Regions from separate parts of the Streptomyces sp. B3I8 genome, predicted to be linked through region 2. Evidence: riboswitches for the same ligand, from Rfam matches in the RefSeq annotation. Region 2 holds a riboswitch; each other region holds the start of a gene.
The links. Region 2 has a riboswitch for thiamine pyrophosphate ahead of thiC (phosphomethylpyrimidine synthase ThiC). Riboswitches for the same ligand answer to the same signal wherever they lie in the genome.
Positions count from the first base shown of each region.

Region 1: it holds a riboswitch for thiamine pyrophosphate, as region 2 does, so the genes downstream of both, QFZ64_RS25185 (thiamine ABC transporter substrate binding subunit) here and thiC (phosphomethylpyrimidine synthase ThiC) in region 2, are expected to answer to the same signal.
Region 3: it holds a riboswitch for thiamine pyrophosphate, as region 2 does, so the genes downstream of both, thiO (glycine oxidase ThiO) here and thiC (phosphomethylpyrimidine synthase ThiC) in region 2, are expected to answer to the same signal.

Region 1 covers NZ_JAUSYN010000002.1:5,155,793-5,159,059, reverse strand. Annotated here, with positions in the region: gene QFZ64_RS25190 (iron ABC transporter permease) at 1-579, opposite strand, end outside; gene QFZ64_RS25185 (thiamine ABC transporter substrate binding subunit) at 717-1,778, opposite strand; TPP riboswitch at 1,888-1,995, opposite strand; gene rlmN (23S rRNA (adenine(2503)-C(2))-methyltransferase RlmN) at 2,038-3,150, opposite strand.
Region 2 covers NZ_JAUSYN010000002.1:3,489,832-3,493,098, forward strand. Annotated here, with positions in the region: gene thiC (phosphomethylpyrimidine synthase ThiC) at 1-1,390, opposite strand, end outside; TPP riboswitch at 1,383-1,538, opposite strand; gene QFZ64_RS17620 (YibE/F family protein) at 1,610-3,082, shown strand; gene QFZ64_RS17625 (SsgA family sporulation/cell division regulator) at 3,173-3,267, opposite strand, start outside.
Region 3 covers NZ_JAUSYN010000002.1:1,678,986-1,682,252, forward strand. Annotated here, with positions in the region: gene QFZ64_RS09730 (NAD(P)/FAD-dependent oxidoreductase) at 1-801, opposite strand, end outside; gene QFZ64_RS09735 (hypothetical protein) at 1,002-1,343, opposite strand; TPP riboswitch at 1,396-1,506, shown strand; gene thiO (glycine oxidase ThiO) at 1,504-2,736, shown strand; gene thiS (sulfur carrier protein ThiS) at 2,733-2,948, shown strand; gene QFZ64_RS09750 (thiazole synthase) at 2,951-3,267, shown strand, end outside.

The DNA.
Region 1 (3,267 bases), 1.7 Mb from region 2:
GGTGAACAGGAACACCATGAGCGCGGCGGCGGCCACGGCCGGGCCGAGCGCGGGCAGGGTGACCGTGCGCCAGGCGGTGAACCGGGAGGCGCCGAGCATGCGTGCGGCCTCCTCCTGGCGGGGGTCGAGCTGTCCCCACAGGCCGCCGACGGTGCGTACGACGACGGCGTAGTTGAAGAAGACGTGCGCGAGCAGGATCGCCCACACGGTGGTGTCCAGCCGCAGGCCCCACAGCTCGTCGAGGAGTCCCCCTCGGCCGACGAGGGCGAGGAACGCGGTGCCGACGACGACGGTCGGCAGCACGAACGGCACGGTCACCACCGCGCGCAGGACGTTCCGGCCGGGGAAGTCGAAGCGCGCGAAGACATATGCGCCGGGGAGCGCGATCACCAGGGTGAGCGCGGTGGAGGCGAGCGCCTGCCAGGTGGTGAACCACAGCACGTGCCGGATGTCGGACTGCCCGAGGACGTCCGCGATCCGGCCGAGCTGCCAGCCGCCTTCCGTCCGCAGGCCGCGGGCGACGATCGCGGTGACCGGGTAGGCGAAGAACACCGCGAAGAACGCGACGGGCGTGGCCATCAGGCCGAGCCGCGCCGCGGCACGCCGACGGCGGTCGCGGTGGTCCCGGCGGCCCGGGGCGGGTGCCGCGGGAGTCGCGTCACCCGCCCCGGTCGCGCCGGTCGCCGCTGCCGCGTCGGTCGCGCCGGTCGCCTTGGTCACTTCAGTACGAGCGAGGTCCACGACTTGACCCACTCGTCGCGGTGGTCGGCGATTTGACCGGGTGCCATGGTCTTCGGGTTCTTGGCGGCGGGCCCGAACTCGGCGAACGCCTCGGGCACCGTGGCGCCGTCGACGACCGGGTAGACGAACATGTTGAGCGGCATGTCCTGCTGGAACTCCTTGGTGAGCAGGAAGTCCAGGAGTGCCTTGCCGCCCTTGGTGTTGTGGGCGTGGTTCAGCAGCCCGGCGAACTCGATCTGCCGGAAGCAGGTGCCGTCGGCGACGCCGGTGGGGGCGGTCTTGGGCTGCGGGTCGGCGTAGACGACCTCGGCGGGCGGGGAGGAGGCGTAGGACACGACGAGCGGGCGGTCCCCCTTGGCCTTCTTGCCGCCGGCCGAACCGGAGAACTCCTCGTTGTATGCCTGCTCCCAGCCGTCGACGACCTTGACGCCGTTGGCCTTGAGCTTCTTCCAGTAGTCCTGCCGGCCGTCGCCGTACTGGGCGGCGGTGCCGAGGAGGAAGCCGAGGCCGGGCGAGGAGGTCGCGGCGTTCTCGGTGACGAGGAGGTTCTTGTAGCGCGGGTCGGCGAGGTCGGCGAAGGAGGTGGGCGGGGCCAGCTTGTGCGCCCGGAAGTACGCCTTGTCGTAGTTGACGCAGATGTCGCCGTAGTCGATGGGCGTGACCCGGTGCTTGCCGTCGAGCCGGTAGGCGGCGCCGACCTTGTCGAGCCCCTTGGCCTCGTAGGGCTGGAACAGGCCGTTGTCGAGGGCGCGGGAGAGCAGGGTGTTGTCGACGCCGAAGAAGACGTCGCCCTGCGGGTTGTCCTTGGTGAGGATCGCCTTGTTGACGGCCTGCCCGGCGTCGCCGTCCTTGAGGACCTTGACCTTGTAGCCGGACTTCTTCTCGAAGTCCTTGAGCACGTTCTTGGAGACGGCCCACGAGTCGTGGCTGACGAGGGTGACGGTCCTGGAGCCGCCGGACGCGGAGTCGCCGCCTCCGGACGACGAGCCGCACGCGGACAGCGTGAGAAGGCCGAGGCCGACGACGACGGCCACCATGCTCTTGGTGTGCACTGGATTCCTCCTGGAGTGGACCAGGAGAAGACGCGGCCCTGTCCGGACCCGACCCGCCCGTGGGGCGGCGGCGGGCCCGGACAGGGCGCAACAGCTCGAGTGACGACCGATCTCCCTACCCAGAATGACCTGGGCGAGGTTCAGAGGGTCTGCGGCCCGGTTGCCGCACTCTCAGCGCTGTGGCGCTCCCCTGTCGGAATATGAAGATGTGTATGGCTGAAAAGACTACCGTCTGTCCGTAAGCCTACCGTTCGGTGGCCGCGAGCTGACCGCAGGCGCCGTCGATCTCCTGGCCACGGGTGTCCCGGACGGTCACCGGAACACCGTGGGCGGCGATCGCCTCGACGAACGCCTTCTCGTCCTCGGGCCGCGAGGCGGTCCACTTCGAGCCGGGCGTCGGGTTGAGCGGGATCAGATTGACGTGAACCGGGCGGCCCTTGAGCAGCCGGCCGAGCCGGTCGCCGCGCCACGCCTGGTCGTTGATGTCGCGGATGAGGGCGTACTCGATGGACAGCCGCCGCCCTGACCTGGCCGTGTACTCGAAGCCGGCGTCGAGGACCTCGCGCACCTTCCACCGCGTGTTGACGGGGACGAGGGTGTCACGCAGTTCGTCGTCGGGGGCGTGCAGGGAGATCGCGAGCCGGCACTTGAAGCCCTCGTCGGTGAACCGGTGGATCGCCGGGACGAGGCCGACCGTGGAGACGGTGATGCCGCGCTGGGACAGCCCGAGGCCGTCCGGCTCGGGATCGGTGAGGCGGCGGATCGCGGCGACGACCCGGTTGTAGTTGGCGAGCGGTTCGCCCATGCCCATGAAGACGATGTTCGACAGCCGGGCCGGGCCGCCGGGGATCTCGCCGTCGCGCAGGGCGCGCATGCCGTCGACGATCTGGTGCACGATCTCGGCGGTCGACAGGTTGCGGTCCAGGCCCGCCTGCCCGGTGGCGCAGAAGGGGCAGTTCATGCCGCAGCCCGCCTGCGAGCTGATGCACATGGTCACCCGGTCCGGGTAGCGCATCAGCACCGACTCGACGAGCGTGCCGTCGAACAGCCGCCACAGCGTCTTGCGGGTGGTGTCCTGGTCGGTCGACAGATGCCGGACGACCGTCATCAGCTCCGGCAGCAGCGCCTCCCGCAGCCGGGGGCGGGAGGCGGCGGGGATGTCCGTCCACTCCTGCGGGTCGTGCGCGTACCGCGCGAAGTAGTGCTGGGAGAGCTGCTTGGCGCGGAACGGCTTCTCGCCGATCGCGGCGACGGCCTCCTTGCGCTCGGCGGGCGACAGGTCGGCGAGATGCCGCGGCGGCCGCTGCGCTCCGCGCGGTGCGGCGAAGGTGAGTTCGCCGGGGGCTGGACGTGCCACGGTCGGGTGACTCCTCAAGACGACAGGGCCCTGGCCACCCGCCTGCGCGGGGAGGACGGCATGACGTTGCCGACGCCAGGAACTCTCGGGGGACGGCCCTCGTGAGGGCCGGGGACA
Region 2 (3,267 bases):
CGATCATCGCGGCACCGATGCCGGAGGTGATGTGGTCGTACGCCGGAGCGACGTCCGTCGTCAGCGGGCCGAGTGTATAGAACGGAGCTTCATCGCAGATCTCCTGCTGAAGGTCGATGTTCTCCTTGATCTTGTGCATCGGGACGTGTCCCGGGCCCTCGATCATCGTCTGTACCTGGAAACGCCTGGCGATCCGGTTGAGTTCCCCGAGCGTGCGCAGTTCCGCGAACTGCGCCTCGTCGTTGGCGTCCGCGATGGAACCGGGCCGCAGGCCGTCGCCGAGGGAGTACGTCACGTCGTAGGCGGCGAGAATCTCGCAGAGCTCCTCGAAGTGCTCGTAGAGGAACGACTCCTTGTGGTGGGCCAGGCACCAGGCGGCCATGATGGAGCCGCCGCGCGAGACGATGCCGGTCTTGCGGTTCGCGGTGAGCGGCACATGGGCGAGGCGCACCCCGGCGTGCACGGTCATGTAGTCCACGCCCTGCTCGGCCTGTTCGACGACCGTGTCCTTGTAGACCTCCCAGGTCAGCTCCTCCGCCCTGCCGTCGACCTTCTCGAGGGCCTGGTAGAGGGGGACCGTGCCGATGGGCACGGGGGAGTTGCGCAGCACCCACTCGCGCGTGGTGTGGATGTTGCGTCCCGTGGACAGGTCCATGACCGTGTCGGCACCCCAGCGGGTCGCCCAGGTCATCTTCTCGACCTCCTCCTCGATGGAGGAGGTGACGGCGGAGTTGCCGATGTTGGCGTTGACCTTCACCAGGAACCGCTTGCCGATGATCATCGGCTCGATCTCCGGGTGGTTGACGTTCACCGGCAGCACCGCGCGCCCCGCCGCGATCTCCTCACGCACGACTTCCGGGGAGACGTTCTCCCGGATGGCCACGAACTCCATCTCGGGGGTGATCTCTCCCCGCTGTGCATAGGCGAGTTGGGTCACTGGCGTTCCGTCCCGGCCGCGGCGCGGCTGGCGGGGCCGTCCGGGAAAGACCGCGTCGAGGTTGCGCAGCCCCCCGCGCGGCGAGGTGTGCTTGATCCCGTCGTCCTCGGGCCGGACCGGACGTCCCGCGTACTCCTGGGTGTCGCCCCGGGCGGTGATCCAGTTCTCGCGCAGCGCCGCGAGACCCCTGCGGACATCGGTCCCAACAGTGGGGTCGGTGTACGGGCCCGAGGTGTCGTACAGCGTGACCGACTTCCCGTTGGTGAGGTGCACCTGGCGGACCGGCACGCGCAGATCGGGGCGCGAACCCTCAACGTACGCCTTGTGCCAGCCGATGGACGTTCCGGCCTCCTCGCCGTGGGACGTCCCGCCGGGGTTCCTCTCGGAGTCCCCGACAGAGCCCACACTGACGTTCTGTGCGGAGGCAGGCGTGCGTGTGTCCTTGATGGTCATGAGACCTACTCCCTACGCCGGCATTACCCGGTAACAGGTTCAGCGGTCGACGCAGCGAGGTCCGCCGGCGATGTTCCACGTGAAACATCGCCTCTGCGGAGGTCAGCGCCCTCTCAGCCCGGTGCTCCGAGCTCCCGCGTGTACTAAGGCGCTTTTACGCTAACGCCTGCGTGGCAGGACTGAACAGTGGGCCCCTGCTGTTCTTGCGATGATGCGTCGGTGACCACGCCCTCTCAGCACCCGCATCACCCTCCCCATCAGCACTCGCCACACGAGCAGCCTCCGTCTCGGCCGGACAACTCCCAGGGGAGTGCCGGCCACTCCCACAGCCACGGCCACGGACCGGCGGCGCCCGCCTCGCAGCGGCTGCGGAAGGTCATCACCGCCGTCCTCGTCCCGTTCGCCGTCGCGGTGGTCGCGGGGCTGGTCGTGCTCTGGCCCGGCGGTGTTCCGTCGCACGAGCGCACCGGCGTCGGCTTCGACCGCCAGACGCAGCAGGCCACGGTGACCAAGGTGGTCCGGGTGGACTGCGCGGCCGTGGGCGCCGTGGGTGGTACGGGCACGGGCGGCCCGGGTGCGGACGGGACGTCCGCCGACGGCGCCTCGGCCGACGGCGGCACCCCGGGTTCCGGCGCGGGGGACTCCGGTGCGTGCAAGAAGGCCACGGTCCGCGTCGACACGGGCAAGGACAAGGGCCGCACCTTCACCGAGTTCGTCCAGCCGGACCAGTCGCGGCAACTGGACCAGGGCGAGAAGGTCGTGGTCTCCTACGAGCCCTCCGCACCGAAGAACCTGCAGTACTCGGTCACCGATGTGAAGCGCACCCTGCCCATGGCGCTGCTCGCGGGCATCTTCGCCGTCGCCGTGGTGGTCGTGGGCCGGATGCGGGGCCTGGCCGCCCTGATCTCGCTGGCCGTCAGCTTCCTGCTGCTGTCGTTCTTCATCCTGCCGGCGATACTGCAGGGCTCGAACCCGCTGGCGGTGGCGGTGGTGGGGTCGAGCGCCATCATGCTGATCGCCCTGTACATGTGTCACGGCCTCACGGCCCGCACCTCCGTCGCGGTGCTCGGCACGCTGATCTCGCTGGGGCTGATCGGTGCTCTCGGCTCGCTGTTCATCGGGTGGGCCGCACTCACCGGGAACACCGACGACAGCACCGGCCTGATCCACGGTCTCTATCCGGACATCGACATGAGCGGCCTGCTGCTGGCCGGGGTCATCATCGGTTCACTCGGGGTGCTCGACGACGTGACGGTGACCCAGACGTCCGCCGTCTGGGAACTGCACGAGGCGAACCCCGTCATGGGCCGCAGGGCGTTGTACCGCGCGGGCATACGGATCGGTCGCGATCACATCGCCTCGGTCGTCAACACCCTGGTCCTGGCCTACGCGGGTGCGGCTTTGCCCTTGCTGCTGCTCTTCTCCGTCGCGCGGAGCGATGTGGGGACGGTCGCCACCAGCGAGCTGGTCGCCGAAGAGATCGTGCGCACGCTGGTCGGTTCCATCGGCCTGGTCGCCTCGGTGCCCGTGACCACCGCCCTGGCCGCGCTGGTGGTCTCCGCGGACCGCCCGGGCGGGGCGGGCCGGGCGACGACACCGCACGGGGGCGAACAGCCGGCCGCCCGAGTCGGCGGGGGGACGGCGGTGGTGCCCCCGGCGCGCGGCGCACGGGGCCGTCGCCGCAAGCGCTGAGGTGTGCGGGCACAGGCGTGCGAAAAGGCGTGCGGGCGGGCAGCTGAAGCGTTCCTTCACATCCCGGGCCGTCCATGTGACGGACGGCGCTCACCCCGCGCTCTGCTCCTCGGCGAGGATTCGGTCCAGCGCCTCGTCGAGCAGGGTGTCGAAGTCCGCGAGGGAACGCTCCTGCCCCAGGGGGA
Region 3 (3,267 bases), 1.8 Mb from region 2:
CCCGTACCGCGCCGACGGGAAGGACGCGCAGTCGCCGACCGCGTACACGTCGGGCACGGAGGCGCGCAGGTGGTCGTCGGCGAGCACCTCGCCGTGCGCGCCGAGCGCGATCCCGGACCCCGCGAGCCAGCCCGTGGCGGGCCGGGCGCCGATGCCGACGACGACCGCCCCGGCCGGCAGCCGCACGCCGTCGTCGAGGACGACCGCGCCGGGCTCGACGCGGGCCACGCGGGCGTGCGTGCGCAGGACGGCGCCGCTCTCGGCGTACCAGTGGGCCATCGGCGCGGCGACCTCGGCCGGCAGTGCCTCGGCGAGCGGCCGGCCGGCGGCCTCCACGACGGTCACCTCGCACCCCGCCTCGCGCGCGGCCGTGGCGAACTCGGCGCCGATCCAGCCGGCGCCGACGACCACGAGGTCGTGCCCGCCCGCGAGCACCGGGCGCAGCCGTTCGGCGTCGTCCAGGGTGCGCAGCAGGTGCACCCCGGGCACGCCCTCGGTGCCCGGCAGCAGGACCGGCTCGGCACCGGTGGCGAGGACGAGGACGTCGTAGGGCTCGGGGCCGTCGGCGGTGTCCAGCACGTGGTCGCCGGGGCGCACCCCGAGGACCTCGCGGCCGAGTCGGAGTGTGATGCCGAGGGCCTCGAAGTCGATGTCGAAGGCGGAGCCCTCCGCCTTGCCGAGCAGGACCGCCTTGGACAGCGGCGGCCGGTCGTAGGGCTGGTGCGGTTCCGCGCCGATCAGGGTCACGGGTCCGGTGAACCCCTGTTCGCGCAGGGCGACCGCGGTCTGCACGCCCGCCATCCCCGCGCCCACGATCACGGCCCGCCGCTCCGCCGGTCCCCGCGCCTGCTCGCTCACCTGTTCACCTCGAAGTCCACAGTGTCCACAGCGGTTGCCCGCCTTCGATGTCGCCATGCCGATGCCGTCATGCCGATGCCGTCATGCCGATGCCGTCATGCCGACGCCGTCTCTCGATAAGCGTTCCCGCCCGGGCACCCGCCTCAGCCGGGAATCTGCTCGACGACGCTCGTTCCGCTGCCCTCCTGGGACTCCCATTCCCAGCTCTCCTCCAGACGCACGCGCCCGTCGGGCAGCGCGACGACGCGGGAGAGGCAGTGCCCCGAGGAGGTGCTGCCGTCGTGCTTGAGCTGCACGTAGCGGAAGTCGAGCCGGTCGCCCGCGCGGGTGCCCACGAGGTGGCCGCGGACCACGTCGCCGCCCGCGTACTCGGCCCAGATCTCGCCGTCCTTCTCGTGGTACGAGAAACGGGTACGGGTACCCACCTGCCCCGGCGCCTGGTCGGCCACCGGGGCGAGGACGAGTCCGTCGAGCGAGGGCGTCATGGTGCGGGGCTCCCTGTGGGGGTCGGGGGGCGAAGGACTAGGGTGGCCACCGTAAAGCACCCGCGGGAGCCCGGGCGTACCGGGCTGAGAGGGAGGCTGCGGCCTCCGACCGTACGAACCTGATCCGGGTCATGCCGGCGAAGGGAGGAGCTGGACGCCCATGTCGCGTGCATCGCAAGGGCCGCAGAGGCTTTCGAACGGGGCGGCGGGCGGCGCGGGGCACAGCCCCGACGTCCTGGTCGTCGGCGGCGGGCTCATCGGACTGGTCACCGCCTGGCGGACCGCCGGACGCGGACTGTCCGTCACCGTGCTGGACCCCGAACCCGGCGGCGGAGCCGCTCAGGTGGCGGCCGGGATGCTGGCCGCCGTCACCGAACTGCACCACGGCGAGCAGACGTTGCTCGCGCTCAACCTGGAGTCCGCCCGCCGCTACCCCGACTTCGCCGCCGAGCTGACCGAGGTCACCGGCCACGACCTCGGCTACCGCCGCTGCGGCACGCTCGCCGTCGCGCTCGACGCCGACGACCGGGCCCACCTGCGCGACCTGCACGCCCTCCAGGGGCGTTCGGGCCTTGCCTCGGAATGGCTCAGCGGGCGGGAGTGCCGCCGGCTCGAACCGCTGCTCGCGCCGGGCGTGCGCGGCGGGCTGCGGGTCGACGGCGACCACCAGATCGACCCGCGCCGGCTGGCCGCGGCCCTCGTCGTGGCCTGCGAGCGGGCCGGGGTGGTGTTCCACCGGGCGTGCGCCGAGCGGCTCACGGTGGCCGGGGACCGGGCCACGGGCGTGGTCACCGGCGACGGCACCGCGTTCACCGCCGGGCAGGTGGTGCTCGCCGCGGGCAGCGCCAGCGGGCGGCTCGCGGGCGTGCCCGACGCCGTCCTGCCGCCGGTGCGGCCGGTGAAGGGGCAGGTGGTGCGACTGACCGTGCCGAAGCGGTACGCGCCCTTCCTGAGCCGTACGGTGCGGGCCGTGGTCCGCGGCAGCCACGTCTACCTGGTGCCGCGCGAGAACGGCGAGCTGGTCCTCGGCGCGACCAGCGAGGAGCTGGGCTGGGACACCACGGTGACCGCGGGCGGGGTGTACGAACTGCTGCGCGACGCGCACGAGCTCGTCCCCGGCATCACCGAGCTGCCGCTCACCGAGACCCGCGCCGGGCTGCGCCCCGGCTCCCCCGACAACGCGCCGCTGCTCGGCCCCACCGGCCTGGACGGGCTGCTGCTGGCCACCGGGCACTACCGCAACGGCGTCCTGCTCACCCCGGTCACCGGTGACGTCATGGCGGACGTCCTGACCACCGGGGTGCTGCCGGAGGAGGCCCGTCCCTTCAGTCCCCGGCGCTTCGGCGCCCGCACCCGGTCCCTCTCCCCCGCCCTCTCGGAGCAGCCGGCATGAGCCACGTGACCGTCACCGTCTCCGTCAACGGCGAGCCGCGCGAGGTGGCCGCCGGTACCCCCCTCGACGCCCTGGTGCGCACACTGACGACCGCTCCCTCCGGGGTCGCCGCCGCGCTCAACGAGACCGTCGTCCCGCGCGGCCAGTGGCAGGCCACGCCGCTCGCCGAGGGCGACCGCGTCGAGGTCCTCACCGCCGTCCAAGGAGGCTGACCATGGCCGACGATCCCTTCGTCCTCGGCGGTACGACGCTGTCGTCCCGTCTGATCATGGGCACCGGCGGGGCGCCCAGCCTCGACGTCCTGGAGCGCGCCCTGGTCGCCTCCGGGACCGAGCTGACGACGGTCGCGATGCGGCGCGTGGACCCCTCCGTACGGGGTTCGGTGCTCTCGGTGCTGGACCGGCTCGGCATCCGGGTGCTGCCGAACACGGCGGGGTGCTTCACCGCCGGGGAGGCCGTGCTCACCGCGCGGCTCGCGCGGGAGGCGCTCGGCACGGACGTGGTCAAGCTGGAGGTCGTCGCGGACGAGCG